3 regions of the Clostridium sp. AWRP genome follow, and region 3 is predicted to be linked to each of the others. Evidence: riboswitches for the same ligand, from Rfam matches in the RefSeq annotation. Region 3 holds a riboswitch; each other region holds the start of a gene.
The links. Region 3 has a riboswitch for FMN ahead of ribD (bifunctional diaminohydroxyphosphoribosylaminopyrimidine deaminase/5-amino-6-(5-phosphoribosylamino)uracil reductase RibD). Riboswitches for the same ligand answer to the same signal wherever they lie in the genome.

Region 1 (5,278 bases), 2.2 Mb from region 3:
TATGGAAAGAGGAACGTTTTTATCACTGCCTAACATGTCAAAATTTATAACTTTTCCTCCTCTTAGGGTGTCTTTATATTGTTGTGCGAAATTTTTTGACCCTAGGCAGCCAAATTCTTCTGCATTAAAAGCTGCAATTACTATATTTCTCTCGGGTTTCCCAAGAGAATTTATATATTTTATAAGACCCAGTAAAAAAGAAGTACCAGAAGCATTATCTAGGGCGCCGCTATATACTGTACCAGAAAGATCAGAACCAAGGTGATCAAAATGGGCAGATAGAACAAGGGGTGGTAGAGCAGGATTTTTACCTTTTATGTATCCTATTACGTTGTAAGCAGAAGTTAATTTATTATGAAAAGGTATGAAACAGCTTATTTCACAACCTGAATTTAAATAATTTTTTATTCCTTTGGCAGTTTGTTCTTTTAGCATAATGTACATACTTCCCCTAGAGTTTGAAATAAAGGAACTTCTAAAATCTAAGTTATCATTTTTTGGAGTATAAAACAAAAAATATTGGTTTGATGTATGGACTTGAAAGCTGTTTTTTGATAGTGAAATAACATTATCTTTTTTAAAAGATACACTACTATTTTTAAAGTTTAGCATATCTTCCTTATAATCTGCAGCATACTTATACTGTTTTACTATAAAGCCATTTCTATCCTTTACTATGAGATATGGATCAGCATCTATTTTTTCAGGGTAAACTACATTAAAGGATTGTAGGTAATCCTTATTGTAGGGACTTAGATTTTCTGCTTTAAAATAATGTTTTATAAAATCTGCTGTTTCATAATTTTCCAAGGTTCCAGTAAGCCTTCCTTTAAAATTATCTGAAGATAGATAGGAAATAGTATTTTTAACTTTTGAAGAGTTTAGTGGATGCACAAAATAGTAGTATTGAAAGCTCAATGAACAAATAATACAAAATATAGTTAATGGCAGCATAAACATAAATTTTTTCATTAATAATAACCTCTAAAATAAAGTGTTTCTAAATATATATTAATTTGCCAAAATGTATATAACTGTTGTAATATATTTTTAGCTGATTTATACTTTTTCAGTATGTTTAATCCTTCTTTTAGCTTAGAGATTTATCATAAATAAAATTAACCAGGAGGTAAAAATGAATAATATAATAGATACATTAGCTGAAGAGCTTAGTGTAAATAGAAAATATATAAATAGTGTAATCGAACTTTTAGATTCAGGTAATACAGTGCCTTTTATAGCCAGATATAGAAAAGAGCTTACAGGGAGTATGAGTGATGTAACTTTAAGAAAACTGGCAGAAAGGCTTACATATCTTAGAAATCTTAAATCTAGAAAAGAAGATGTAATAAGGATAATAGAAGAACAGGGAAAACTTACGGAAGAATTAAAGAATTCTATAGAACACAGCAGTACTTTAACAGAAGTAGAAGACATATATAGACCATATAAACCAAAGAAAAGAACCAGAGCAACTATTGCACAGGAAAAGGGGCTTAAGCCTATCTCAGAAGCTATTTTGGATGGGAATTTTCAAGATGATATAGAAAAGTATGCAGAAAAATTTATAAACGAAGAAAAGGGCGTTGAGTCTTCAGAAGATGCACTAGCAGGTGCAGTTGACATAATAAGTGAAGTTATTTCTGATGAAGCAAAGTATAGAAAATGGATAAGAAAATTTGTTTGGGAAAATGGAATAATTGAAACGAAGGGTGAAAGTAAAGAACCAACTCCTTATGAAATGTATTATGATTATAGAGAAGCAGTCAAGTCTATTCCACCTCATAGAATACTAGCTATAAATAGAGGGGAAAAGGAAAAAGTTTTATCTGTAAAGATAAGCTGTGATATGGAGAATATAGAAATTTACTTAAAGAATCAATCTCTTAGAGGAAATAATATAACAGATACTTATATAGAAAAAAGTGTAGAAGATTCGCTAAAGAGACTAATTTACCCATCTATTGAAAGAGAAATACGGTCACAACTTACAGATATGGGAGAAGAAGGCGCCATAAAAATATTTAAAGCTAATTTGAAGGCACTTTTGATGCAATCACCTATAAAGGGAAAAAATGTACTTGGCTATGACCCTGGTTTTAGAAATGGATGCAAAATTGCAGTATTGGATGATACAGGCAAATTGTTAGATACCGCAATAGTATATGCTACAGCACCTCAAAATGATGTAGAAGGCTCTATAAAGAAACTAAAAGAGCTAGTATATAAGCATGATGTAAATGTTATATCTCTTGGAAACGGAACTGCTAGTAGGGAATCTGAAGAACTGATTGGAAAACTTATAAAAGAAGTGAAGGAAGAGAAGGGAAAAGATCTGTACTATGTAATTGTATCTGAAGCAGGAGCTTCAATTTATTCTGCATCAGAACTTGCAGCAAAGGAATATCCAGATATAAATGTATCTTTGAGGGGAGCTATATCTATAGGCAGAAGGCTTCAAGATCCTTTAGCAGAACTTGTTAAAATAGACCCTAAATCCATAGGGGTAGGACAGTATCAACATGATGTTGCACCAAAGAAATTGGATGAATCTTTAAAGGGAATTGTAGAAGACTGTGTAAATAGTGTAGGGGTAGATCTAAATATAGCAACGCCCTCTCTTCTATCCTATATATCTGGAATAAATACTGCGATAGCATCAAACATTGTAGCTTATAGAGAAGAAAATGGAAAATTTAAAAATAGAAAAGAGCTTTTAAAGGTTAAAAGATTGGGAGCCAAAGCTTTTGAACAGTGTGCAGGATTTTTAAGGGTAATGGAAAGCGGTGAGCCCCTTGATAATACTTCTGTGCATCCTGAATCTTATGATGCAGCAAAAGGACTTTTGGAAATCATTGGATACAGCATGGAAGATTTAAAAAATGGAGAACTTTCAGGTATAGATAATAGAGTTGATAAAATAGGCATAGATGTTCTTTCAAAGAAGCTTAATGTAGGTGAACCAACTCTAAAAGATATAATAAAAGAGATAAAAAAGCCAGGCAGAGATCCAAGAGAAGAACTTCCTAAACCTATACTTAAGACTGGAATAATAGACATTAATCAATTAAAACCGGGTATGGTGCTTACAGGCACAGTTAGAAATGTAGCAGATTTTGGAGCTTTTGTAGATATTGGAGTTCATCAGGATGGACTTGTTCATATAAGTCAGTTGTCAGATAAATTTGTGAAGCACCCACTTGATGTAGTTCAAGTAGGAGATATAGTTCAGGTAACTGTACTTGAAGTAGACGAGAAGAGAAAGAGAATATCCCTTAGCATGAAATAAAAATTATTTTAAGAATATGTTGAAATGTGATGGTAAAAGTATTATAATGAACTTGAAAATTTAAAATATAATCTTCAGGGCGGGGTGTGATTCCCCACCGGCGGTATAGCCCGCGAGCCATAATTGGTATGATTCGGTGAAATTCCGAGGCCGACAGTAGAGTCTGGATGAAAGAAGGTAAAATGTAGTGTTTATTAGCCCTGATATTTTATCAGGGCTTTTTTAACTTACCTTAGAAGGTTATACACAATGTTTTAGGGGGATGTTAGATATGAGAAGTAATAAATTAAACAGGCTAGTAAAGATATCATTGTTAGGTGTAATTGGATTTTTACTTATGTTCATAGAAGTTGCAATTCCTGTGTTCCCATCATTTTTACAGATTGATATAAGTGATTTACCGGCTTTAATAGGTACTTTTGCACTTGGACCTGGAGCTGGAATTGCCATAGAGCTTTTAAAGAATATACTTCATGGAATATTTGATGGAAAAACAGCATTTATAGGAGAGTTCGCAAATTTTGCAGTGGGTTCAGTTTTAGTATTTACAGCAGGATATTTATATAACAGACATAAAACTAAAAAGACAGCAGCAATTAGCCTTGGGGCAGCAACTATTGCTATGTCAGTATCTGCTGCAGTGTTAAACTACTTTATATTACTTCCACTTTATGAAAAACTACTTAATTTCCCTATAAGTGCAATGGTAGCAGCAGCAGGAAAAGTAAATGGAAGTATAACAGATATAAATACTTTGATATTATTTGCTATTGTACCATTTAATTTATTAAAGGGAGTACTACTTACAGCACTTACACTACTTTTGTATAAGAGTGTATCACCAGTATTGAAACAAGAGCAGAGTAAAAGTAGGGGTTTAGCAGAACATAACAATTAGAAAAGAATCTGGGTTTATCCCAGATTTTTTTATTTTATCTTTATGAAAAAACATTTTTGTACGATAATTTATACATAACTTAAAAAGAGAATAAATTTATAAAGGGTGATGAATTTGCCAGGTATATGGAATGTAAACAGTAGTTATAATGTAGATAACAAGCGCATATCTACTAAATTATCTTTTGAAGTAGGTGAAAGATTTTCTGCTAGGATTTTAGATCTAAAAAAGTCTACAGGAGAAATACTTTTAAAACTTTTAGATGGATGGCAATTTTCTGCAGAAATAGAAAACCCAGTAGATTTTTTGCCAAATAAACTTGTAAGACTAGAAGTACAAGGGTTCGAAAATGGAAAACTTAAATTAAAAATTGTGAACTCACAAGATGGAGAACAAAGGGTCGGCAAAGATCCTATAGGTAGTTTTATTAGAGAGTTCGGTGATCTTAATTTAAGTAGTGATGACTACCAGCTTGTAAAAAGCATGCTTAAGCACGAAATACCACTTACCAAAAGCAATATTTCTAATATAAAAACTACCCTGGATTTTATAGACAAAATAAAAAATGATCCTAATGAAGAGAATGAGTTTATAAATAAATATTTAGATAGTAGAGGTATATCCCCTGAAAGCACAGAAGGTAAATTTACCACCAGTACATTAAAAAATTTTTTTACCCAACTAAAACAGATAAGTGGTAATGATTTGCTTACTTTTCTGGAAAACAATATGGAACTAAACGAAGATAATATAAAAAGTTTTAACAATGTATTTAAAAAGGATGGCACCATATATAACGAAATAAAATCCTTGGGAGAAAATCTATCTGGACAGAATTCCACTAATGTACAAACCCCAAACCAAGTTGAAGGTACAAAAGACAATTTAAAAGTTATTTCCGAAAAGGCTCAAGCTGAAGTATATAGAAGTGAAGATAGTGGCAGTAAAGCAATAAATATACCTACTAAGGATAATACTGCTTCTACACAGAATGAAAAAGATACTCTTAGTAGAGCAGGTACAGAAAGGGCCAGTGTGGAAAATAAAACTGTTTTAAATAGTGAGGGATTGGATGTAAGTAAGTTAAATGA
Region 2 (5,278 bases), 830 kb from region 3:
ACATTATACTGTTTGAATATTGGAAATATGCTAAAGAAAAAGAATAAGACTTATGTACAAAATATTTAGATAAACTTAATTATTGCAAAAGTGTGTTTGATATAAGTTGATTTTTAATTTATAAAGTTTATATAATAGTATTGTTACTATTTATATACAATATACGAAGGAAGTAAAAAGAGTAAATAAACAGTAGCTAAAATTTATAATTTTTACTAAATAGAGTAATTAAATTTAAAAATGCAAACTTATAACAAAACTAAGAATCGAGGAATGCATATGAAGAAATTTTATCGCGGAATGATGTATTGTATCGGACTTGTGATACTTGCATTAGGAATTATTTTGAATACAAAAACAGGTCTCGGAGTATCACCTATAATTTCTATACCATATTCTATCTCAAAAATTTGGAATATAAACTTGGGAAATGCAACTATGTGTATTTACATACTGTGTGTAGCTGGACAAGCAGCCCTGCGTGGAAAGGAATTTCGTCCATTTGACTTACTACAGGTTCCCATGAGTATTGTATTTAGCCGTATAATTAATATTTTTAATGATATGATAGTCATAAATTGTGATAACTTAATAATGAATTTGCTTTTGCTTGCAGTAGCAATTATGCTCACTGGAATTGGAGCATATATTACAGTTCAAATGAAGATTGTTCCAAATGCTGCAGATGGTTTTACACAGGCACTAGCAGAGCGAACTAAGAAAGGACTTGGACTGGCAAAAAATATAACAGATATATCAAGCGTTATAATTACTGTAGTTATTGGTTTGGTGTGTGCTGGAAAAGTTGTTGGAATTGGCATTGGAACTTTAGTGGCAGTTATCGGTGTTGGACGTGCTATTGCCTTAACTAATATGTTATTTGGAAAGAAAATGATTGCACTTGTAGAGTAATATGAACAGAGTTCTTGAAATCGGATAAATTTTAGGGAGTAAAGTACTAATTATTTGAGAAGATGTACTTTATTCTTTTTTTACCTAAAAATATATTGACATGTACCTTAGGGATACCATTAATATAAAAGCAAGATTTATTGATATTGGTGGGAGGAAAATATATATGAATATAAAAATTGCAGCAGAGAAGACTGGACTTACTAAGAAGGCTATTAAATACTACGAAAGTGAAGGTTTGATTAATCCTTTAAAAAATGTTGAAAACAATTATAGGGAATATTCAGATGAGGATATTATTAGATTAAATTTAATAGGAGCACTTAGAACTTTAGATATACCAATAAAGGGCATAAACGATGTAATTGCAGGTAAAAAAGGACTGCAAGAAGCTTTAATGGATGCTTTAGAAAAAATAGATGAGAACATAAGTTATCTAGAAAAAAGTAAGTTGATCATATCAAGTCTTATGGAAAAGAATCCAGATGATTATAAGTATTCAGGAGAACAAATTAAAAAGCTGCGGGAAACGCTGGAACTGTCTAGAGATGATAAAAAAGAACTTATATCAAATAGTTTGCTTAGAATATTTCCGGGGAATTTTGGAAAAATGTTTGCCGTTATGTATGAGCCATTTTTAGAAGTTACAATTGATAATGATGAAAAGAAGAAAGTATGGTTAAAGCTTGTGGAATTTTTAGATTCTGCTGAGGAAGTAGATGAGAGTAACTATCCATTAGAAGAATTAGATAAGGTAGATGGTGATAATTTAGATGAACTAAAGAGAATCATGAGTAGTCAAGCAAAAAAGATATTGAACTATGACGATAGTGTTAAAAATACTACAGTAAATAATCAAATTGAATTTGTAAAATCTTTAAAGGAGGATGAGAAAGTAAAGTGCAGCTTTATTAGATGTATTGAACTTACAAAAAAGTATTGTAAGATAATTAAGCCGATTCAAGGAAAGTTTGAAAAATATCTAGTTGTACTTAATGAGGACTATAAAAAGTATAGAGAAAATGACACTAAGATGCTGCTTGATATTGAAAATGGAGTAAAAGGTAATATAGGATTTGGTATAAACGATTTACTAAAAAGTTTTAATGAAGAAAGTTATATGAACATTGACAGAGAAAAAGCACAATGATATATTAATGATAAAGTTATATAGAATATCCTTCGGGGTTGGGTGAAATTCCCTATCGGCGGTACAGCCCGCAAGCCATATGGCAGATTCGGTTAGATTCCGAAGCCGACAGTATAGTCTGGATGAAAGAAGGTGGATAAACAAGATGTATATGTTTATTATGTTTACAATCCCCTAGGAGAACCTAGGGGTTATTTTGCTTAAAATTAAACGTTAGATAGTATGATAAAGAAAAGAGGTGAATTTTAGGGGGAGATTGCAATTTTTATGTACCTCTCACTAAATATATAAAATGGAACATTATTATCTTGCTTTTGATGCAGGAACTCAAAGCGTAAAGGTTGCTGTATATGATAAAAATATGAAATGTGTAGCAAAATCGTCAAATAGAACAACTTTGAAATATCCTCATCCAGGATGGGTTGATATGGATGCAGATGAATATCTTTTACTTACAAAGCTTGGTATGAAACAGTGCGTAGAACAGTTAAAAAAACAAGAAATTGATCCTAGCTTAATTAAAGCAATTATGGGGGATGGAATTATTTGTGGAATTGTGGGTATAGACGAAAGTGGAAAGGCAATTACGCCTTATATAAACTATTTGGATTCAAGAACACAGAGAGATGCTGAAACTCTTAAGAAATTGAACCTTGATGTTTGGGGAAAGGAAACGGGAAATGCTGATCCAAGCTGTATGTTTCCAGCGCTGCATGCAAGGTGGATCTTAGCAAATAGTAAAGAATTTCAAAAAAGAGGCAAAAAGTTTGTCCATAATGCTCCTTATATCCTGATGAATCTTGCAGGTTTAGAAAGTAAGGATGCTTTTGTTGATTGGGGAACTATGTCAGGATGGGGCCTTGGATATTGTGTATATGAAAAGAAATGGTCTGATAAACAGCTTGATATATTAGGGATAGCTAAAAGCTATATGCCTAAGATTGTAAAGCCCTGGGATATTATTGGTACGTTATCGGAAAGTGCGGCAAAGGAAACGGGATGTCCTCATGGCATACCAATTTGTGCTGGTGCAGGTGATACAATGCAGTCCATGTTGGGAAGCGGAATTCTTGAAGCAAATAAGGCTGTAGATGTTTCAGGAACTTGTGCCATGTTTTGTGTCTCTACAAATGGGATTATTCCAGAGCTTAGTCAAAGGGGAAGTGAATTGATTTTTAACAGCGGCACTTTAGAAAATACATATTTTTACTGGGGATTTGTTAGAACTGGAGGCTTGGCACTGCGTTGGTTTAAGGATAACATTTGTCGAAAATCTGATGATGATAGCTATTATAAACTGCTTAGCAGAGGAGCAGAAAAGGTTGTGCCAGGATGTAATGGTGTGATTTTCTTACCATATTTAACTGGTGGATATGGTCAATTTTCAAAGATAAAAGGTTGTTTTTTGAACATGACCTTGGATACAGATCAATTTGTTTTATGGAGGTCTGTTTTGGAGGCCATTGCTTATGATTATATGGAAATTACAAATGATTATAGAAATGCTGGTATCAAAATAGACAGAATTACCATTACCGAGGGTGGAAGTAGAGATGATTTATGGAATCAAATTAAAGCAGATATTATGCAAAGTGAAACAATTACACTAGAAGTCTCGGGAGGTGCTGTACTTACAGATTGTATTATTGGTGCATATGCAGCAGGTGATATAGGGGACTTAAAGGAGGCACTTGTCAGCAATCTAAAAATTATCAATAAATATAGTCCAAATGCCAACAATTCAAATATATATAAGGAGCAGTATGTACTTAGAAAAAGTGTATTAAGTGGTATGGTTAGCAACATAAAGTTATAAAAAGGGGTTAGCAGTTAATTGCTAATTTCTTCTTCATAATGATACGACTGATACTAGTAGGCCGAAGATTTGATTAATATTAATTGAGAGGTAATACTTATTTTCAGCAAACTATGTCAGGCGTGTCACTATATCAATTATTGGGTATATAGAAGTATAATGAGGTATTTCTACAATATTGTATGGTAAACACCGAATATTGCTAATTGCTTATATCTGCATATATGATAAGATATCACTTGTCGCTTCGAGAAGCGGCCAGTACAACCAAGGATGGTTGTTAATATAAATGTATAATGACGCGGGGTGGAGCAGTTGGTAGCTCGTTGGGCTCATAACCCAAAGGTCGTAGGTTCAAGTCCTGCTCCCGCAACCAAGAGTATTACAGCAATTCAGTTTGCATAGTACTATATAAAAGCTATTAATTATATTACTAAAAGAATATATAATGTAATGAACAACCTGGAAATAAGTTACTAATTGACAGGTTGAAATAAAGATGATATACTATAAAAGCTGTCGAAGTGAGGCGGCAAAATGATCCTTGAAAATTAAACAGAGGAAGATATAAGTACAACTTATTTAGAATAAACCAGCAATTCTTTTGAGCTGCGAGAGCAGCTAAAAAAGTAATTTCGTAATTTAGTGTATTACATTTAGTAATATACTAAAATTGATAGTAACGAGTACAGCGAGGAAAATGCTGAACGAGGAGCGGAACTTACTAACGTAATTGAGCACCGGAGTGAAGTATTTGACGAAGCTGGGCGAAGTTAATATCAATTTTCTATAGAGCCATATAAACTTTTAAATTAAGAGTTTGATCCTGGCTCAGGACGAACGCTGGCGGCGTGCTTAACACATGCAAGTCGAGCGATGAAGCTCCTTCGGGAGTGGATTAGCGGCGGACGGGTGAGTAACACGTGGGTAACCTACCTCAAAGAGGGGGATAGCCTCCCGAAAGGGAGATTAATACCGCATAATAATCAATTTTCACATGGAAACTGATTTAAAGGAGTAATCCGCTTTGAGATGGACCCGCGGCGCATTAGCTAGTTGGTAGGATAACGGCCTACCAAGGCGACGATGCGTAGCCGACCTGAGAGGGTGATCGGCCACATTGGAACTGAGAGACGGTCCAGACTCCTACGGGAGGCAGCAGTGGGGAATATTGCACAATGGGCGAAAGCCTGATGCAGCAACGCCGCGTGAGTGAAGAAGGTTTTCGGATTGTAAAGCTCTGTCTTTGGGGACGATAATGACGGTACCCAAGGAGGAAGCCACGGCTAACTACGTGCCAGCAGCCGCGGTAATACGTAGGTGGCGAGCGTTGTCCGGAATTACTGGGCGTAAAGAGTGCGTAGGCGGATATTTAAGTGAGATGTGAAATACCCGGGCTT
Region 3 (5,278 bases):
AATCAATAATTTAGACACTCAATTATATAAAAATATGACAGTTCCGCTAGGGCAGTTGACTGAACTTACTTTAACTTCCGGGGATATAAGATCAAATTTAAAGGATGTAATCTTAGAAGATAACCAATCGGATATAAATCAATCTATAAATAAGGTAAATTCTTTTAGCTCCAATTTTGACAGACAATTAGATGAATTTTCAAAGACACTTTTAACTGATGCTGGAAAAGAAGAAGTTGAAAAGCTTAAATCCTCTAAAGCAAAGTATATGGAAACAGCTAATGAAATTATGAAGATGTCAAAAGATGGGAACCGCAAAAGCGAAATAAATTCACTTAATAGTAAGCTTGCTGTGGCACAGAATGATGTGGCAAATAGTTTAAAGACGATTATAAATTTAAAGGAAAGTATTGCAGAAAGTTCTTCAGAGAACAATGATAAAACAGCCAGTGCAAGTCAAAAAATAATTATAATTTTTATAATTATAGGAGTGCTTGCTGCTGTAGTACTGGGAACAATTATTTCACTATCCATAATAAGACCAATTAGGGAGCTTATGATTTCTACAGATAAAGTTGCAGATGGAGATTTAAATGTAAATATAAATACTAGTAGAAAAGATGAAATAGGAATACTTGCCAGGTCATTTAAAAAGATGAATGATAATTTAAATGAAGTTGTAACAAATATTCAAGCTGCGGCAAACCAGGTGGCTTCCAGTGCAAAACAAGTATCAGATTCGGGTATAGCCCTTTCTCAAGGCTCTACGGAACAAGCAAGTTCTGTAGAAGAATTGACGGCTTCTGTAGAAGAAATTTCTTCACAAATAAGACTTAATGCGGATAATGCAGGTAAGGCAAATGAATTGACTGAACAGGTGAAAGTTAATGCAGTTAAGGGAAATTCACATATGGAGGAAATGCTTAAAAGTATGGATGATATAAATGCAGCTTCAGGTAATATATCCAAGGTTATAAAGGCTATAGATGATATTGCTTTTCAGACAAATATTCTGGCTCTAAATGCTGCTGTTGAAGCTGCGAGGGCAGGTAGGTACGGAAAAGGGTTTGCAGTAGTTGCTGAGGAAGTAAGAAATTTAGCCGCAAAATCACGGGATGCTGCAAAAGAAACTACTGCACTAATAGAAGATTCCATTAAGAAGGTGGATACAGGTACTAAGATTGCAAATGAAACTGCTGAAGCTCTTGGTGAAATTGTAGAAGGAGTTACAAAAGTAGCAGATTTTGTGGAAAGTATAGCAGAAGCTTCTAGTGAACAGGCCACTGGTGCAGAGCAGATTAACAGCGGAATAATGGAGGTATCCCAGGTAATTCAAGAAAATTCTGCTACGTCTGAAGAAAGTGCAGCAGCAAGTGAAGAACTTTCAAGTCAGGCAGATATTATGCTGGAACAAGTTAAAAAATTTGAGATAAGAAGAGTAAATTCTAGTTATGATAAAGGGGAAAATATAAATCCAGAAATACTTAATATGTTAAAAGATATGGAGACAAAAAAGAAATATCGTGGAATTGACTTAGGAGAGCAAGAATAAAAAATTGCAAAATTACCATTGACAATAGAAAAAAATAGGTATATATTGAAAGCATGATAAAACTTAATAAAGTTAAACTTTCGGGGCAGGGTGAAATTCCCGATCGGCGGTATAGTCCGCGAGCTTTTATAGCATGAACTGGTTTGATTCCAGTACCGACAGTAAAGTCTGGATAAAAGAAAGTAAAGATATAGTTTAAGCTATGTTTTTATGTGTTTTGTAATTTTATTCCCTGAAGGTTGTTTCAGGGAATTTTTATATGCAAAATTTCAAGAAAAGTAGGAGTTTTATAAGCATACAATGTTATATTTATACAAAAAAGTAAATAAATATATAATTAAAATTATGGAAGTGAATCTTATGGAAAAAGAAAATACAGATGAAAAGTATATGAAAGAAGCTTTAAAACTAGCTTTATTGGGAAGAGGATTTGTGAATCCAAATCCCCTTGTGGGAGCTGTGATAGTCAAAAATGGAAAGATAATAGGAAAAGGTTATCATAGTTTTTTTGGAGGGCCTCATGCGGAAATATATGCACTTAGAGAAGCAGGAGATAATTCAAAAGGTGCAGATTTGTATGTAACGTTAGAACCTTGTTCACATTATGGAAAAACTCCGCCTTGTGCAAAAGCTATAGTAGAAGCTGGAATAAAAAGGGTAGTAATAGGAAGTGTAGATCCAAATCCTCTTGTATCAGGAAGAGGCGTAAAAATTTTAAAAGATAAAAATATAGAAGTAGTTACCGGGGTTATGGAAAGAGAAGCTGTAAAAATAAATGAGATATTTATGAATTATATAAAGTCAAAGGTACCTTTTGTAATTTTAAAATCTGGAGTTACCTTAGATGGGAAAATAGCTACAGTTAGTGGTGAGTCTAAATGGATAACAGGTGAAGAATCAAGGTTAAAAGTTCATAAGATGCGAAATAGAGTTATGGCAATTATGGTTGGGGTAGGTACTGTGATTTTAGATGATCCTCTTTTAACTACAAGGCTTGAAGAAAAGTGCAAAAGTCCTAAAGCTGTAATTGTAGACTCAAAGCTGAGAGTGCCTGTTGAATCTCAAATTTTTAAAACTTCTCGTGAAAGGGAAATAATAATAGCATGTACAGAAAAGTTTGATAAGGACAAGGCAGAGTCTTTAAAATCTATGGGAGTAAATATAGTTGCCTGTCCAGAAAATAGAGAAGGAAGGGTGGATTTAAAATATTTAACTAAAAAACTTGGAGAAATGGGTATAGATAGTGTACTTGTTGAGGGAGGCGCAGAACTCAATTTTTCTGCAATTAAGTCTGGAATTGTAAATAAAGTTATTTATTTTATTGCACCTAAAATACTTGGAGGTAAGAATGCTAAAACTTCAGTTGAAGGATATGGAATTGAAAACCTCTCAGACAGTATAAAATTAAAAGATATATGTGCAGAAAATGTGGGAGAGGATATTATGATACAAGCCTATGTAATAAATGCTGAAAATTAGAAAGAAGGGATAAACTTGTTTACTGGTTTGGTAGAAGAAATAGGAGAAATATTAAAAGTATCAAAGGGAAGAAATTCTTCAAAAGTCTCCATAAAAGCAGGAAATTTACTAGATGGAGTTAAACTGGGAGACAGCATTGCTGTAAATGGAACTTGTGTTACTGTAGTTGATTTAAAAAAGGATTCTTTTACTGTAGATATTATGGCTGAAACTTTGAGAATAAGCAGTTTAAAAGATTTAAAAATAGGAAGCAAAGTTAACCTGGAAAGGGCTCTAAGGCTTGGAGACAGATTAGGTGGACATATAGTAAGTGGACATATAGATGGTACTGGAAAAATTGTAGATGTGAGAGAAGAGGACATCTCAACCTGGATAGACATAGAGGCGTCTTCTGATTTATTTAGATATATAGTACGAAAAGGTTCTGTGACTATAGATGGTGTGAGCCTTACTGTAGCAGAATTAAATAAAAATTGTTTCAGTGTGTCTCTTATACCCCATACTAAGATGGAAACTATTTTAGATTATAAAAAAATAGGAGATTTAGTAAATATAGAGTGTGATTTAATAGGAAAATATGTAGAAAAAATGGTTTTGAATCCAAAAAAAGAGCCAGAAAAGAGCGGCAGTATAGATGCTTTAAAACTAAAGGAATATGGCTTTATGCAATAAGGCATTTTTTTCAGATGTCTAAACATTTATTTTTGAAGGGAGATAAAAATCATGAATTTTAAATTTGATACTATAGAAGATGCAATAAAAGATCTTAAACAAGGGAAAATGATCATAATTGTAGATGATGAAGGAAGAGAAAATGAAGGTGATTTAGTTATACCTGCAGAGAAGGCAACTGGGGAAAATATTAATTTTATGATCAAATATGCAAAAGGTCTTTTGTGTGCACCAATTGAAGAAGAAATAGCAATAAAACTTGGATTAAATCCTATGGTTCAGCATAATACAGACAATCATGAAACAGCATTTACTGTAACTGTTGACTATAAAGATACTACAACGGGAATATCAGCTTTTGAAAGAGCACGTACCATAAATATGATAGCTGCTTCAAATTATAAAGATGACTTCAGAAGACCAGGACACATATTTCCGCTTATAGCTAAGGGAAATGGAGTATTTGACAGAACTGGTCATACGGAAGCTTCAGTTGATCTAGCTAAGCTTGCAGGATTTAAAGGCGCAGCAGCAATATGTGAAATAATAAAAGATGATGGAACTATGGCAAGAAGAGATGATTTGATGGAGTTTGCTAAAGAACATAATTTAAAAATTGTTACTATAGTGGATTTAATAGCTTATAGAAAGAAGACAGAGAAGTTGGTTAAAAGAGTGGCTTCTGCTAATCTTCCAACTAGATTTGGAAAATTTAAAATTATAGGTTATAAAAATATATTAAATGGTGATGAGCATGTGTGTCTTGTAAAGGGAGATAATTTTGAAAAAGAACCTGTTCTTGTGAGAGTACATTCAGAGTGTCTTACGGGAGATGTTTTTCACTCACTTAGGTGCGATTGTGGACAGCAGCTTCAATCTGCACTTAAACAGATAGAAAAAGAAGGCAAAGGTGTACTTTTATATATGAATCAAGAAGGAAGAGGCATAGGAATTTTAAATAAGATAAAAGCTTATAAGCTTCAAGAAAATGGAATGGATACAGTAGAGGCAAATTTGGCATTGGGATTTCCAGCAGACATGCGTGATTATGGGATAGGAGCACAAATACTTAAAGATATAGGTATTAAAAAAATAAAACTTCTTACGAATAATCCAAAGAAAATTGAGGGACTTTCAGATTATGGATTGGAAATAGTAAAGAGAGTACCTATTGAAGTAGATTGTTCAGAGGAAAGTAAGAGATATATGAGAACTAAACAAGAAAAGATGGGACATTTATTAAAATTATGTAAATAAAAATAGAAAAGAGAGGATTATTTATGAAGACATATGAAGGAAAATTAGTTGCAGAAGGTTTAAAATTTGGAATTGTAATTGCAAGATTTAATGAATTTATAGGTACAAAATTGCTAGAGGGTGCTTTAGACTGTTTAAAAAGACATGGAGCATGCGAAGAAGACATTGAGGTAGCCTGGGTTCCAGGAGCCTTTGAAATACCGATGGTTTCAAAAAAAATGGCTTTCTCTAAAAAGTATGATGCAGTTATTTGTCTGGGAGCAGTAATAAGAGGACAGACACCTCATTTTGATTATGTATCAAATGAAGTATCAAAGG

Region 1: another riboswitch for FMN. It lies ahead of DMR38_RS01235 (ECF transporter S component); the one in region 3 lies ahead of ribD (bifunctional diaminohydroxyphosphoribosylaminopyrimidine deaminase/5-amino-6-(5-phosphoribosylamino)uracil reductase RibD).
Region 2: another riboswitch for FMN. It lies ahead of DMR38_RS07600 (FGGY family carbohydrate kinase); the one in region 3 lies ahead of ribD (bifunctional diaminohydroxyphosphoribosylaminopyrimidine deaminase/5-amino-6-(5-phosphoribosylamino)uracil reductase RibD).

Annotation. Positions count from the first base shown of each region.
Region 1 covers NZ_CP029758.2:251,893-257,170, forward strand. The annotation lists gene DMR38_RS01225 (M28 family metallopeptidase) at 1-972, opposite strand, end outside; gene DMR38_RS01230 (Tex family protein) at 1,136-3,289, shown strand; FMN riboswitch at 3,356-3,472, shown strand; gene DMR38_RS01235 (ECF transporter S component) at 3,561-4,187, shown strand; gene DMR38_RS01240 (hypothetical protein) at 4,296-5,278, shown strand, end outside.
Region 2 covers NZ_CP029758.2:1,633,899-1,639,176, forward strand. The annotation lists gene DMR38_RS07590 (DUF6198 family protein) at 280-912, shown strand; gene DMR38_RS07595 (MerR family transcriptional regulator) at 1,079-2,062, shown strand; FMN riboswitch at 2,087-2,200, shown strand; gene DMR38_RS07600 (FGGY family carbohydrate kinase) at 2,355-3,878, shown strand; tRNA gene DMR38_RS07605 (tRNA-Met) at 4,179-4,254, shown strand; rRNA gene DMR38_RS07610 (16S ribosomal RNA) at 4,687-5,278, shown strand, end outside.
Region 3 covers NZ_CP029758.2:2,461,260-2,466,537, reverse strand. The annotation lists gene DMR38_RS11380 (methyl-accepting chemotaxis protein) at 1-1,552, shown strand, start outside; FMN riboswitch at 1,625-1,740, shown strand; gene ribD (bifunctional diaminohydroxyphosphoribosylaminopyrimidine deaminase/5-amino-6-(5-phosphoribosylamino)uracil reductase RibD) at 1,913-3,031, shown strand; gene DMR38_RS11370 (riboflavin synthase) at 3,047-3,703, shown strand; gene DMR38_RS11365 (bifunctional 3,4-dihydroxy-2-butanone-4-phosphate synthase/GTP cyclohydrolase II) at 3,755-4,960, shown strand; gene ribE (6,7-dimethyl-8-ribityllumazine synthase) at 4,984-5,278, shown strand, end outside.